DNA from 4 places in the Acetobacterium wieringae genome. Region 1 is predicted to be linked to each of the others. Evidence: riboswitches for the same ligand, from Rfam matches in the RefSeq annotation. Region 1 holds a riboswitch; each other region holds the start of a gene.
What was found. Region 1 has a riboswitch for cobalamin ahead of CHL1_RS02260 (energy-coupling factor ABC transporter permease). Riboswitches for the same ligand answer to the same signal wherever they lie in the genome.

Region 1 (3,114 bases):
CAGACTGGCCAGCACCAGATTGGTGGTGGTGATGCCGATGGTGAACTGGGAAAAGTTAACGGCCCATAAATAATCGCCGCCACCTTTTGAAATCGTAAACAATAACGCCAGGGCTCCGGGAATAACAAAGAGCGAATCAAAAATCAAGGTATGCAGATAAATCCGTACCGGAATTTTTGCCCACAGCAGGGTACAACCCACCATAACACCAAAAACCCCTGCCATATACAGGGGTTGATTGATAAAAAAGACTGACAGGAGCATGACCAATGAAACCACTACTTTGACAGTAGGATTGGCATTACTGAGTTTATTGGTATGGGCAAAACGATCAATCATGTCCGTCTCCTTCTAAAGATGCTGTTAATATTTGGCTAAGCTGATTTATCAGCCTTTTCATTTTTTTTCGATTTTTTATAAAGGTATAAAAAGCAGATTCCCAGACCGCCGACACCTAGCAGCTGTTGGAAATGAAATAGGTTTTCTTCCAGATCGCCGGGATCAAACAAACTTTCAAACCAGGGCACATAATTTTCATCGATTGTGGTGATAGCTGTTCCGGCGGCATCATCGGCTCCCGAAAATTCAGCGTCCGGCAAAGCAATCTGAGGGATAACAATCAGGGCGCCAATCAGCAAAACCAGAATAATTTTAGTTATCAGTGAGAGTTTCATTGGAAATAATCCCCTTTTCTTTATATTGGTAAATAGCATTAACTACCAGGACGGTTAAAATACCTTCGATAATGGCCAGCGGTATCTGGGTAATCGCAAAGATACTTAAAAACTTAACCATTGAAGCGGCAATCCCACCAACCGGATCCGGGAAAGCCAGGCCCAATTGGATGGAAGTGGTTACATAGGTTGCCAGATCGGCTAAACACGCCGCCAGAAAAACGGTTAAGGCCTTCGGCACGTTGAGTTTTGACAAACCTTTGTAAATCCCATAAGCCACAAAAGATCCCACAATTGCCATTGAAAAGGCATTGGCGCCCAGGGTTGTCAGTCCGCCATGAGCCAACAGCAGCGCCTGAAACAATAGCGCAATGGTACCAACCACTACAGTGGCAAAGGGACCCAGTACAATGGCACCCAAACCAATCCCGGTCATATGTGAAGAGCTGCCAGTTACCGATGGCAGTTTAAACGCTGATAAAGCAAAGGTGAACGCCGTGGCAATGGCTAACAGCACTTTTTGTTCGGGTTTATCTTTAAATATTTTTCCCACCTGATATAATCCAAATGCGATAAACGGCAGAGAACATATCCACCAGAAGACTGCCCAGCCAATCGGCAGAAACCCTTCCATGATATGCATGGCGTTGACTGGCTGTGATGCCAGAACGACCATAAAAAACACAATACCGGCAACGGTCATGGTTCTTTTTGCTTTTTTCATCTTAACGATCACCCTCCATATTTTTTATAACCTCTTGAAAAACCTTTCCGAAAAAAAAACCTTTTACCCACATTACGATGGGAAAAAAGGTTTCATCATTATACGTATTCATCAATTCGATAACTAAACGCCAAAGAACCAACTTTTGTTAATGTTACTAACTTCCCTTTTCCCTGGAAGGACACTTTAGTACATCATTTTAGTAGGTTTCCTGACTTATAGCGTTTATTCCCCTTGCCTTCCCAGACAATACGTGCCCAGTGACATATTAAGGAGACCTAACTAATTACAGTGACCGGATCGTTCTGGATTCTAACCAGATTCCCTCAATGAAATTTTCATCCTAAATGATTTTTTACATTTCTTATTTAATTGTGTTTATATTATAACATGGATATGACAAAAGTACAGGTTTTTTTAGATGCCTTAAGGCTAAAAAACGGCTTTCCTGAAATCACTGCAGATATTTTTTTAGTTAGCGTTCTATCACTCGCAATCAGATCCCAAAAATGATACAATAGAGCAGCATATTTGTAATTCTTTAATGGTAAAGAGGTGGTATGATGAATAACATTAAATTCAAGCGCACCATACCGGTTGTGTTCGATTTATTAAATGCCGAAGATGATCCTGCCCAAATATTATATTATCAAAATCTAATCACCTGTATGTGGGCGTCGCCCCTTTTATTTTTGGGCGCCCTGGCCAATATCATTGTTGTGTACTTTTTTTGGGACGGCAATTTATTTGAGGTACTGTTAAACAGCGGGATATTTTTATTGCTGGGGCTAAGCTTTGAATTCATTTCCCGAAAAGAATTGGCCATCAATTTATTTGATCATCTCGTTTCACTCACCCAATCCATCACTCTGGCTTTTATCGTCGTCCAATACTACCAGATTATCGGTCCGGCAGTATGGTCTGTTTCGTTTGTGATGATTATCCTTTCACTGATGCGATTAAAAATAACGATGCTTTATTACATTGCCATAACCACCTTTGTCTGCGGCTTGTATGTCACCTTTTTGTTGCCAGTTGACGGATTTCTTTTTAGCCCGGTTTATTTTTTAATTCAAAATCTGCTGTTCTGCTTTATTTTCTGCCTGGCTTCAGCAACTTTTTATCTGAATTTGAACCGCTATGATAAAGCCGTGGTTCGTCTGAATGCGGTTACTTCGCAAAAAGAAAAAATTGCCCGGCTCTACAAAAAACTAATCCTTACCAAAAAGACACTGACCGTTCAGAATCAGGAACTTCAGGCCTTCAATGAAGAAATAAGGAAGAACGAAGAGCGGCTCCATTTTCTGGCGTATTACGATGGTCTGACCGAGCTCCCTAATCGCAAAATGATTCTGGAACGCTTGCATCTGCTCGTTAATCTTTCCGAAAATGAAAAGGCATCCTTTTTTATTGTCTTTATCGATCTGGATAATTTTAAAAAAATCAATGATACCATGGGCCATCTCTATGGTGACGACTATTTAAGGTATACTGCCAAGCGTTTGAAGGAGCTCGTTCATGAAGATGATTTACTTGGCCGATTGGGCGGCGATGAATTTGCCCTGATCATTCAGCGGAATATCAAAGAAGATGCTGCTTACAACTACGTGGAAAGCCTGCGCAATGAACTATGTGATAAAATCAAAACCAGCTGCTCAGAATTTAAAGTCAGTGCCAGCTTCGGTATCTCGGTCTTCCCGCAGGATGGCAAGGATC
Region 2 (3,114 bases), 110 kb from region 1:
TCGTTCTGCTTCGAGCATCTTTCGCTGAAATTCACCAGTGCCCGGAATGCCTTTAATCAAAAAGGCGCAGGAATAGCTGGACAACAGCCGTTTCGTTTCTGCCAATGGGATTTCATTGGCCTGACAATGTTTGAGATTGGCCGATGAGCAGCCAAAGGCACATTTGTTTTTGGCAAACTCCGTTACGACCACCGAGTCCGGAGCAATTTCCATGACATCATCAAAGCCAATGGCAAGGAGCGGATGTTTTAAGCGCTGTAGGGGCGATAGTGACAGCGCATCGATAAAGTCAGGCGATTGGCTGGCAAAGATGACAGCGGTATCGGTTTCCAGTGGGATTAAAGGTGAAACATGGAGGCCGGTTTGCTGCAGGTGGGCAATAATGGTGTGGCCGGAACAGACTTGACCGCCGAAATGAAGCATCCGATTAACCCCGGACAATCTGGCCATCAGGGTGGCATGCTCATCAAAGGCATCGTGAAGCATCAGGATACCATCGGGTTTAAGCAGCGGCAGATTTACTGATAATTGTTCGTCAAGCAGTTGCGGGTTACGGTTGATAAACAGACCCGTGAGTAATATCAGTGAGTAGCCGTCTTGACTAGCAACAGCAGCTGTCGGTAAGGGAGGGTCATCCGCAAGGAGGGTGATTTCCAGCTCGGGAAAGCTGGCCAGAAAACAGTCAGCCATTGTTTGGGCACCCGGCCCACCAAGTAGAATTTGTCCGGACAATACCGGAAAAAATTTGACGCATTCTAGTGCCTTCATCCGGGTTAATGCGTGGATTGCTTTTGTTTTGAGGTAATCGATTTGATTTTGGATCTGGAGGGTCGTTTTTTTTGTAGCGGCATTGTTTTTATTTTGCAGCGAAACGTTGAGATCTTGCCATTTTTTAGATTGCAATTGGCGCAGCTTGATGGCATCCCCCAGATAATCCGGACTGGATGTCGACAGATAACGCCGGGTAATGGTGGCATTGCTGTAACAGCCCTGATATTCAAAAAGCAGCCCCAGACTTTCCAGCAGCGGCAGAAAGGATGATAATGCAGTGACATCGGCACCCAGTCGACTAGAAAGGACCTGGACATCGGCACCGCTGTCCCCGAAGGAATCAATAGTTTCAAAAAGATTAAGTTCCAGAGCGGCAAACAAGGCTTCAGAAGCCCAATTGGCCGTCGACAGGTTTTCCAGATACTGACCGCCATGGGTATGGGGATCGTAGGCCGTTAAAAAGGGAGTGGTGTTTTGTTTTGTCATTTGGTTGTCTTCCTATCCTCGATTTGGGTTGCGTTAAGGTTGAATCGATACCTCATTATAGAGCGGTAAACTTTTTTTGGAAAGAAAAATTTTGTTAATCTGTTGACAATTGTCAATAAATTCGCTATGATTGACTCAACTTAATAAAACTACAATTTATGGTGCCTTACAAAGGAGAATAGGGAATCAGGTGAAAATCCTGAACGAACCCATCACTGTAATGGTTTTGTTTTTGCAGATGCCACTGGCAACGGGAAGGCGCAAAAACAGATAAACCAGAGTCAGGAGACCTGCCATGAATTGATATAGTATGAAACGACGGTAAAGTTTCGGCTATCCTTAGGATTACCCTGGGATAGCTGAGACCTTACCGTTTTTTTTATAGAATCACGAGGCGATCCCATGAAACCGATCATCCAACTGGATATTACAGCGCTGACCTTTCCCGATGAACCGGAACCGGCGCTTAAAAACATTAAACTGAATATCAATGCGGGCGAATTCATTGCCATTACCGGTGGTGCGGCATCGGGGAAATCGTTATTGCTTCACACAATTACCTCGGCGGCGCCGAAGTTTTATCCCTGTGCAATTAATGGGACGGTGACGGTAGCGGATCAGAATGTGTCAAAGCTACCGCTCTGCCAAATGGCCGACTATCTGGGCTATATGATGCAGGAGCCGCAAAACCAGATGGTCAATCGACGGGTTACCGATGAGCTGGCGTTTGGGGTGGCGAATCTCAATTTGAGTCAGGATGAAATTGAGCATCGGGTTAATGTGGTCATGGATTTTCTCGGAATCCGGGCGTTTTCAGATCGGACAACCGATGCCCTTTCCGGCGGACAAGCCCAGAAGGTGGTGCTGGGGAGCATTCTGGCGATGAAAACTCCGATTCTGCTACTCGATCAGCCGACGGCCGAACTGGATCCCAAAACCAGCTCGGAGCTCTATCGGCACCTTGGGCGGCTGAACCGGGAGAAAAAGGTGACCACCCTGGTGGTTATGGATAAATCCGGTGCGGTTTTAAAAGATGCCCATCGGGTGCTGGTCATGGAAGCCGGGACGGTGAAAGATTTTCTGACGGTTAGTGAATATCATAAAAAATATGGCTGCCGGAAAAACAATCGTCGGGCGAAGCCGTTCCAGGTGGATGAAAGGTACGACGTGATTAAGTTAAGCGGTGCCTCGCATACCTATAAAGGTGGGATAACCGGCTGCCAGCCCCTGGATTTTAGTCTGAAAAAGGGCGATTTCACAGCGATCATCGGCCAGAACGGTTCGGGTAAATCGACCATGCTCAAGCTCATTGAAGGATTGGTCAAGCCAAGCGCAGGCTCGGTGGAACTGTTTGGAACGCCGGTGACCAGAAAAAATGTTGGGGAACTGCGTCGCCGGGTCGGTTTTTTATTTCAGAACCCCGATGATCAGATTTTTTGCAGCTCGGTACGCGATGAAATCAGTTATGTTTTAAAAAATAAAAACCTCAGTGCGCAGCAAAGTGAACAAAAGATTCAAGAAACTCTGGATCTGATCGGACTGGCGGGTCTCGAGGAAATGCATCCCCAGCGCTTAAGCCGGGGACAACGGCAATTGCTGGCGCTGGGTTCGGTGGTCATTAATGACCCCGAGCTGATCATTGCCGATGAACCGACCTCCGGCTTAAACGCTGCCCAGAGTCAAGTGGTGATGGAAAAGCTGGCCCATCTCAGCGGTCAGGGGGTCACTATTTTGTTGGTAACTCATGATTTGGCAGAGGCCAGAGATTTTGCCAATCGGATTGTGGTGATGCACAACCATCAGTTGGCTTTGGAATTTGAAGCCCCCAAAATGGACAATTATCTGAATGATTTGGTT
Region 3 (3,114 bases), 1.4 Mb from region 1:
TTGAGGATGGTCCGATCACCACCGGAGGCTTGCGCTACTGCATTAACAGTGCGGCGCTGCGTTTTATTCCAGCCGAGGAAATGGAAGCCCAGGGTTATGGCGCTTATTTAAATTTGCTTGAGTAGTTTAGTATAAGATCGTCAAAGGACGAGGTTAATAAATGATGAGAGGTGAAGAAATGAATAGTATTGAATTTGCAATTAAGATGGAACGTGACGGCGAAGCATATTACCGTGAACAAGCAAAAAATAATCAGGACAATCCGTTAAATGCGGTGTTTTTATTATTGGCCGAGGACGAAAATGGTCACGCCGTATTGCTAAAAAATGAGCTGGCAAAAATAAGTTACGATTTAGCTGATAATGAAGCATTGGTAGATACCAACAATGTTTTTAAAGACCGGGGTGATTTTAAAAACAAATTCGAAAAAATCCCCAATCAGCTGGATGTCTATCGGATGGCTCTGCAAATGGAAAAGGACAGCATCGAACTCTATCAGAAATTTTATCAGGAATCAGCAGATGAACAAACTAAAAAACTGTTTGGTTACCTGGTCAAGCAGGAAGAGAATCATTATAAAATCTTTGATAATCTGATTACCCTGGTCGAACGTCCGGAAGAATGGGTGGAAGACGCCGAATTTGGAGTCCGGGAAGAATACTAAAATAAATCATTTCAGATTAACGGTATTAAAAAATAAATGGGCTGGACTACCTTCATTTGAAGAATGGTTTAGCCCTTTACTTATGAAAAAAATAGTCAAGAACGAAAAAAATTGTTAAGATAGTGCTACTATTAAAGTTAAAAGTGAAGGAGTATAAATGGCAGTTTATTTATTTGATCAAATGGAAGAATTTTCAGATGAACTTTTTAAACGCAGTCTGATGTTGCTTCCTGACGAACGGCAGCAAAAGGCAACAGCGTATCGGCAAAAGCTTGATCAGAAATTGTCGGTATTGGGCTATGTTTTGCTGAATTACGGGTTAAAAAATGAATATGGTATTTCGGAAAAGCTTCGCTTTTGTTATTCGGCCAAGGGCAAGCCATATTTAAGCGACTATCCCCAGATCCACTTTAATCTCAGCCATTGTAAAAATGGAGTAATCTGTGCCATTCATACCAGTGATGTCGGGGTCGATATTGAAACCGTGGCGGCCTATGATGGCCAGCTGGCTGAATATGTCTGTAACGAGCAGGAATTAAAATTGATTAATAAAAGCGATAACAAGGCCCTGGCTTTTACGAAAATCTGGACTAAAAAAGAAAGTTTGATGAAAAAAACAGGGGCCGGTCTGAGGGATGATTTAAAAACAATTGAGTCCATCGATTCAGAAGCCATCACATTGGTTGACCCTGATGAAGCCTATGTGTTTTCCATCGCCGGAATGTCATTGGCCGAGCTGGGTTTAAGAACGGAACGATTCAGAGCGTAAAATCGCTGGGATAAAAAATACGTGACAAAACTGGAAAAATTTGATATAGTACTATTGAATTAAGAAAAATATAAGAATTAAATAAATAAACAGGTGTCGGCTGTAATCAATGTATTATAAGCCGGTGAAAAGGGAAGAGGGTGAAAATCCCCCGCGGTCCCGCCGCTGTAAGAGACGAGTTTCTCCAGGAATGCCACCAGAAATGGGAAGGCAGGAGGCAATGTTGACGCTCAAGCCAGAAGACCTGCCTGTTTGTGTATCTCAAACTCTACGAGAGATGGAGGAGGTTTATTTTTGTGCGCATTTTTGCGGCCTCATTGTCTTGTTTAGAGATAATGAGGTTTTTTTGTGCAAAAATATAAATGAGAGTGATGGAGGAAGATGTCAAAAGTATTAGTAATAGCCGGGACAACCGATGCCAAGACTGTAATTGCGAGACTATTAGAAAATAACCATGACACGGCCGTAACCGTTACGACCCGTCTGGGTGCCGGGATGTTGGAGGAATTTAAGAATCTGGATATTTATCAGGGAAAACTCAATAAAGATCACATTACCCATTTGATTAGAACCCTAAAACCAACCTGTTTAGTTGATGCGGCCAATCCCTTTTCGTCAGAAATAACCCGAAATGCCATCAATGTCTGCAAATTTGAAAATCTGCCCTATATTCGTTATGAACGGGAGCGGGTAAAATACGAAGATGATCCGGATATTACCGTTGTTAAGAGCTATGGGGAAGCCTGTGATGTTCTGATGAACTGCCAAGGAAACATTCTGTTGACTTTGGGCAGTAATAGAATTGATATTTTCAAAAGAATTCCGGACTATTCAAAGCGGGTCTATCTGCGGGTGCTGCCGGACTGGAAGGTTTTAAGTAAATGTGAAAGCCTGGGGTTCAGCCCCAAAAACATCATTGCCATCAAAGGGCCCTATAACGAAGCCCTGAACATGGAACTCTTTAAATACTGCCAGGCAGAGGTGTTGGTGACCAAAGAAAGCGGCAACATGGGTGGCGTCGTGGATAAGATCAACGCCGCTAAAAAGCTGGGAATGAAGATCATTCTTGTTGATCGCATTGAAGAGCAGTGCAGTAATAAATTCAGTTCGGTTGATGCGTTGATTAAATGTATCGATCGTATTGATACGGTTAAGTAGCGCTGGAAATAGACAGCAATCATACAAAAAAAGCCTGCAAATAAAAAGTCAATAGGAAATTGAGAGCTTTGTAAAAAAAAGTATATTCAAGAAATAAGCACGACAAAAAGACCAGCAAATATCGTTGGTCTGAAGATTAGGAAATCTGTGGTAAGTGTTACGAAAGAGACAGCAGGTATTCTTTTACTCTACCATAGTAGATACGCAGAAACTTATTAGCGCCTGCAGTCATGTAAACATAGTAAGGTTTACCCTGAGCACGTTTCTTGTCGAGAAACTGATAAACAGCATCATCTTGTGGCTTGGTTTTGATAAGAGCATCCATGACCTGAAATAGCGTTTTACGCAAAGACGAAGAACCTCGTTTGGAAGTATGGACACTTTTTTGTTCATAGGTTCCAGACTGGTTAACACCTGGATCAACGCCTGCAAAGGCAGTAAGAGCACCCTTATGTGTAAACCGTGTAACATCGCCGATTTCAGCAATCAACTGAGGGCCAAGAGATGATCCAACACCTTTCAT
Region 4 (3,114 bases), 1.7 Mb from region 1:
CGCCCCGACTGCAGATATCGGCTACCCGACCGGTTTTTTTCAATATTTTGAGAAGATCCATATTTAAGGCCGAGTGCACAGCCATAAAATCCATCCCGGCCTGGCACTGTTTTTCCACCACTTCAAACAAGTCGTCGGCGGTCATATTGACCATCAAGCCCCGTTTATCAGCCGCTTCTTCTTGGCACGCCTGATACACCGGCACACAGCCAGCGGCGATATTGGAATTACTTAAACTCAAGGTCCGCATCGTATCGATATCGGCACCCATACTTAAATCCATAAAGCCATGGGCACCGGCGGCTTCAATGATTTTGAGCTTTTTGACTTCCATTTCCATGTCATCGCGGTCACCGGAGGTGCCCATCAGACCGTTAACTTTGACGTCCAGTCCGCCGCCGATGCCGCAGATTTTAGAACGGTTGCGCAATTTATTTTTAGGAATGACAATCCGGCCAGCGGCTACTCCCGCCCGGATAAATTCCGGGGTGAAGCCTTCGCTAATCGCCACCATTTCCATTTCTTCGGTAATTTTACCCGCCCGCGCTTTTAACATTTGGGTCATCGTTCGTTCCTCACTTCCTGGTTTTCGTCTCGTAAATACTTGCCGACAATTTTCATGGCACAGAAGTCGCCGCACATGCTGCACTCGGAGGCGAAGTTGGTGCTGCGATCTTTCCAGACTTTTGTGGCAGTTTCGGTATCGATGGCCAGTTCCATCTGTCGGCCCCAGTTGAGTTCCCGCCGGGCGTGGGACATTTCCAGATCCCAGGCAATCGCCGCCGGATGACCTTTGCCGACATCACCGGCATGGGCGGCAATGCGGCTGGCCATCACGCCCAGATAGACATCTTCGGCACTGGGCATACCGATGTGTTCGGCCGGGGTCACATAGCAGAGAAAGTCCGCGCCATAATAGGCGGCAATCGCTCCGCCAATGGCACCAGTGACATGATCCATCCCGGCCCCGGAATCAGTGGGCAGACAACCAAAGACAAAGTAGGGTGCACCACCGCATAATTGTTTTTGTAATTGGACAGTCGTTTGAATCTGATCCAGGGGAACATGACCTGGTCCTTTAACCATCACCTGAACGCCAGCCGCCCAGGCCTTTTTAACCAGGCCGCCGAGGATCACCAATTCATGAACCTGAGCGCCATCCAGCGAATCAGCGATACAGCCGGGACGCATGCCGTCGGCAAAACTCAGGACGACATCATATTTTTTGCAGATTTCCAGAACCCGGTCGTATTGGGTATAAAAAGGATTTTCACACTGGTTATGCACCATCCAGCCGATCAGGTGGGAGCCCCCATAACTGACCAGTGGATCAATCCGGCCTTCATCTTTAGCACGATTGATGACATCCGTGGTGGTGCCGCAGTGCAGGGCTAAAAAGCTGACACCATCAGCGGCATGTTTTTCCATCATCGCAAACATGTCGTCGGCGGTCATATCTAAAGCGGTACCATATTTTTCCTGAGCCATGGCCAGGGTTTGATACAGGGGCAGGGTACCGACTGGCCGATCCACTGTAGCTAAGACTTTTTCACGCATTGCATCGATTGGGCCCCGGACACTTAAGTCCATCAGGGTATCGGCCTTGGCCTTAACGGCCTGGTCAATTTTAGCCATTTCACCGGCGATGGTGTCGTCAACTTCATACATCCCGACGCTGGCTGAGACCTTGGTAAACAGTCCTTTACCGACAGCCACCGGGTTGATATTGGGGCGGGCGCTTTTAAGAATGACGATTTCACCAGTGGCCACTCCCTGACGAATCAGCTCGGGATCGAGCCCTTCTTTTTCAGCTACATAAATCATTTCGGCGGTGATTTCACCCGCCCGTGCTTTTTCCAGAATTGTCATTGTTTCCTCCTGAATGATTGTTGGTATTTTAGCAAATAAAAAAGTCCACAGCAGTTATTATAAAAATAACCGCCATGAACTTTACCTTCGTTCATTCAGGATCGAGTATAGGCAGGTCTCCTGACTTGGGGTTTTAGCGCTACGCCACACCTTCCCATTAAAAAACAGTGGTCTTTGTGGTTTGCTCCGCCCTTACAGTGATGGGTTCGTTCAGGACTCTCACCTGATTCCCTATTCTCCTTATTGCTAAGGCACCATATGCTCGCTTTTCGATTTACTTGTTTTTGATTATACAACCTAAAAAATAAATGTGCAAGAAAAAAATTAAAAAAATGATTTGGACAGTTGAGATAAAAAAAGAATCAAACTATGTTATAATAAATCAAATGAATGAGGGAGGTGAGAGGATGAATCTTGTTTTTATCTGGTTGATTTTGTTTATCGTTTTTCTGGTAGCTGAACTGGTTACAGCTGGGGCGTTGGTTTCAATCTGGTTTTGTGTGGGCTCTTTGGTGGCTTTAGTTGCCGCCTATTTTGGCGCGGCTTTCTGGGTGCAGATGATCGTTTTTTTTGTCGTTTCCATTGGCTTACTATTGGTTACAAAGCCGTTTTTAAAGAAACATCTGGATCCCCAAAAAATGGCGACCAATGCCGATCGGATCCTTAAAAACCGGGGCATTGTTGAAGAAGAAATCAATAACCTCAAAGGTCAGGGGGCGGTCAAAATAGACGGGAAGTCCTGGTCAGCCCGAAATGTCGATGGTGAGGCTGTTATTCCGATTGGTGCTGAAGTGACTGTTGTGGGAATCGAAGGCGTTAAGGCCATGGTTCGGGCGGCTGAGAAAGAAACTATTTCAAAATAAAAGGAGGAAAAAAACATGTATGGACTCATTATTTTAGGTGTCATCTTTATCATTTTTATTGTTGTGATTATTGTCAATGCCAAGATTGTTCCTCAGGCCAATGCCTATGTAGTCGAACGGCTGGGAGCTTATCATTCTACCTGGGAAACCGGTTTTCATATTGCGATACCAATTATTGACCGGATCTCCAAACGAATCAGTTTAAAAGAGCGGGTAGCCGATTTTCCACCACAACCGGTTATCACCAAAGATAACGTCACAATGCAAATTGACACGGTTATATATTTGCAGGTAACCGATCCCAAATTTTATATGTATGGGGTGGATAATCCCATGAAGGCAATTGAAAACTTAACGGCTACGACCCTTCGTAATATCATCG

Region 2: linked by a shared signal. The riboswitch ahead of CHL1_RS01715 (ABC transporter ATP-binding protein) and the one ahead of CHL1_RS02260 (energy-coupling factor ABC transporter permease) in region 1 are both predicted to bind cobalamin.
Region 3: linked by a shared signal. The riboswitch ahead of cobK (precorrin-6A reductase) and the one ahead of CHL1_RS02260 (energy-coupling factor ABC transporter permease) in region 1 are both predicted to bind cobalamin.
Region 4: linked by a shared signal. The riboswitch ahead of thiC (phosphomethylpyrimidine synthase ThiC) and the one ahead of CHL1_RS02260 (energy-coupling factor ABC transporter permease) in region 1 are both predicted to bind cobalamin.

The regions. Positions count from the first base shown of each region.
Region 1 is NZ_CP097897.1:471,689-474,802, reverse strand. Features, by position in the region: gene cbiQ (cobalt ECF transporter T component CbiQ) at 1-339, opposite strand, end outside; gene CHL1_RS02265 (energy-coupling factor ABC transporter substrate-binding protein) at 375-674, opposite strand; gene CHL1_RS02260 (energy-coupling factor ABC transporter permease) at 652-1,398, opposite strand; cobalamin riboswitch at 1,583-1,760, opposite strand; gene CHL1_RS02255 (putative bifunctional diguanylate cyclase/phosphodiesterase) at 1,959-3,114, shown strand, end outside.
Region 2 is NZ_CP097897.1:360,996-364,109, forward strand. Features, by position in the region: gene CHL1_RS01710 (DUF2284 domain-containing protein) at 1-1,257, opposite strand, end outside; cobalamin riboswitch at 1,400-1,569, shown strand; gene CHL1_RS01715 (ABC transporter ATP-binding protein) at 1,660-3,114, shown strand, end outside.
Region 3 is NZ_CP097897.1:2,803,733-2,806,846, reverse strand. Features, by position in the region: gene msrB (peptide-methionine (R)-S-oxide reductase MsrB) at 1-125, shown strand, start outside; gene CHL1_RS13780 (ferritin-like domain-containing protein) at 161-664, shown strand; gene CHL1_RS13775 (4'-phosphopantetheinyl transferase family protein) at 822-1,433, shown strand; cobalamin riboswitch at 1,508-1,699, shown strand; gene cobK (precorrin-6A reductase) at 1,815-2,591, shown strand; gene CHL1_RS13765 (IS110 family RNA-guided transposase) at 2,749-3,114, opposite strand, start outside.
Region 4 is NZ_CP097897.1:2,472,486-2,475,599, reverse strand. Features, by position in the region: gene bzaB (B12 lower ligand biosynthesis ThiC-like protein BzaB) at 1-565, opposite strand, end outside; gene thiC (phosphomethylpyrimidine synthase ThiC) at 562-1,869, opposite strand; cobalamin riboswitch at 1,963-2,144, opposite strand; gene CHL1_RS12020 (NfeD family protein) at 2,277-2,732, shown strand; gene CHL1_RS12015 (SPFH domain-containing protein) at 2,748-3,114, shown strand, end outside.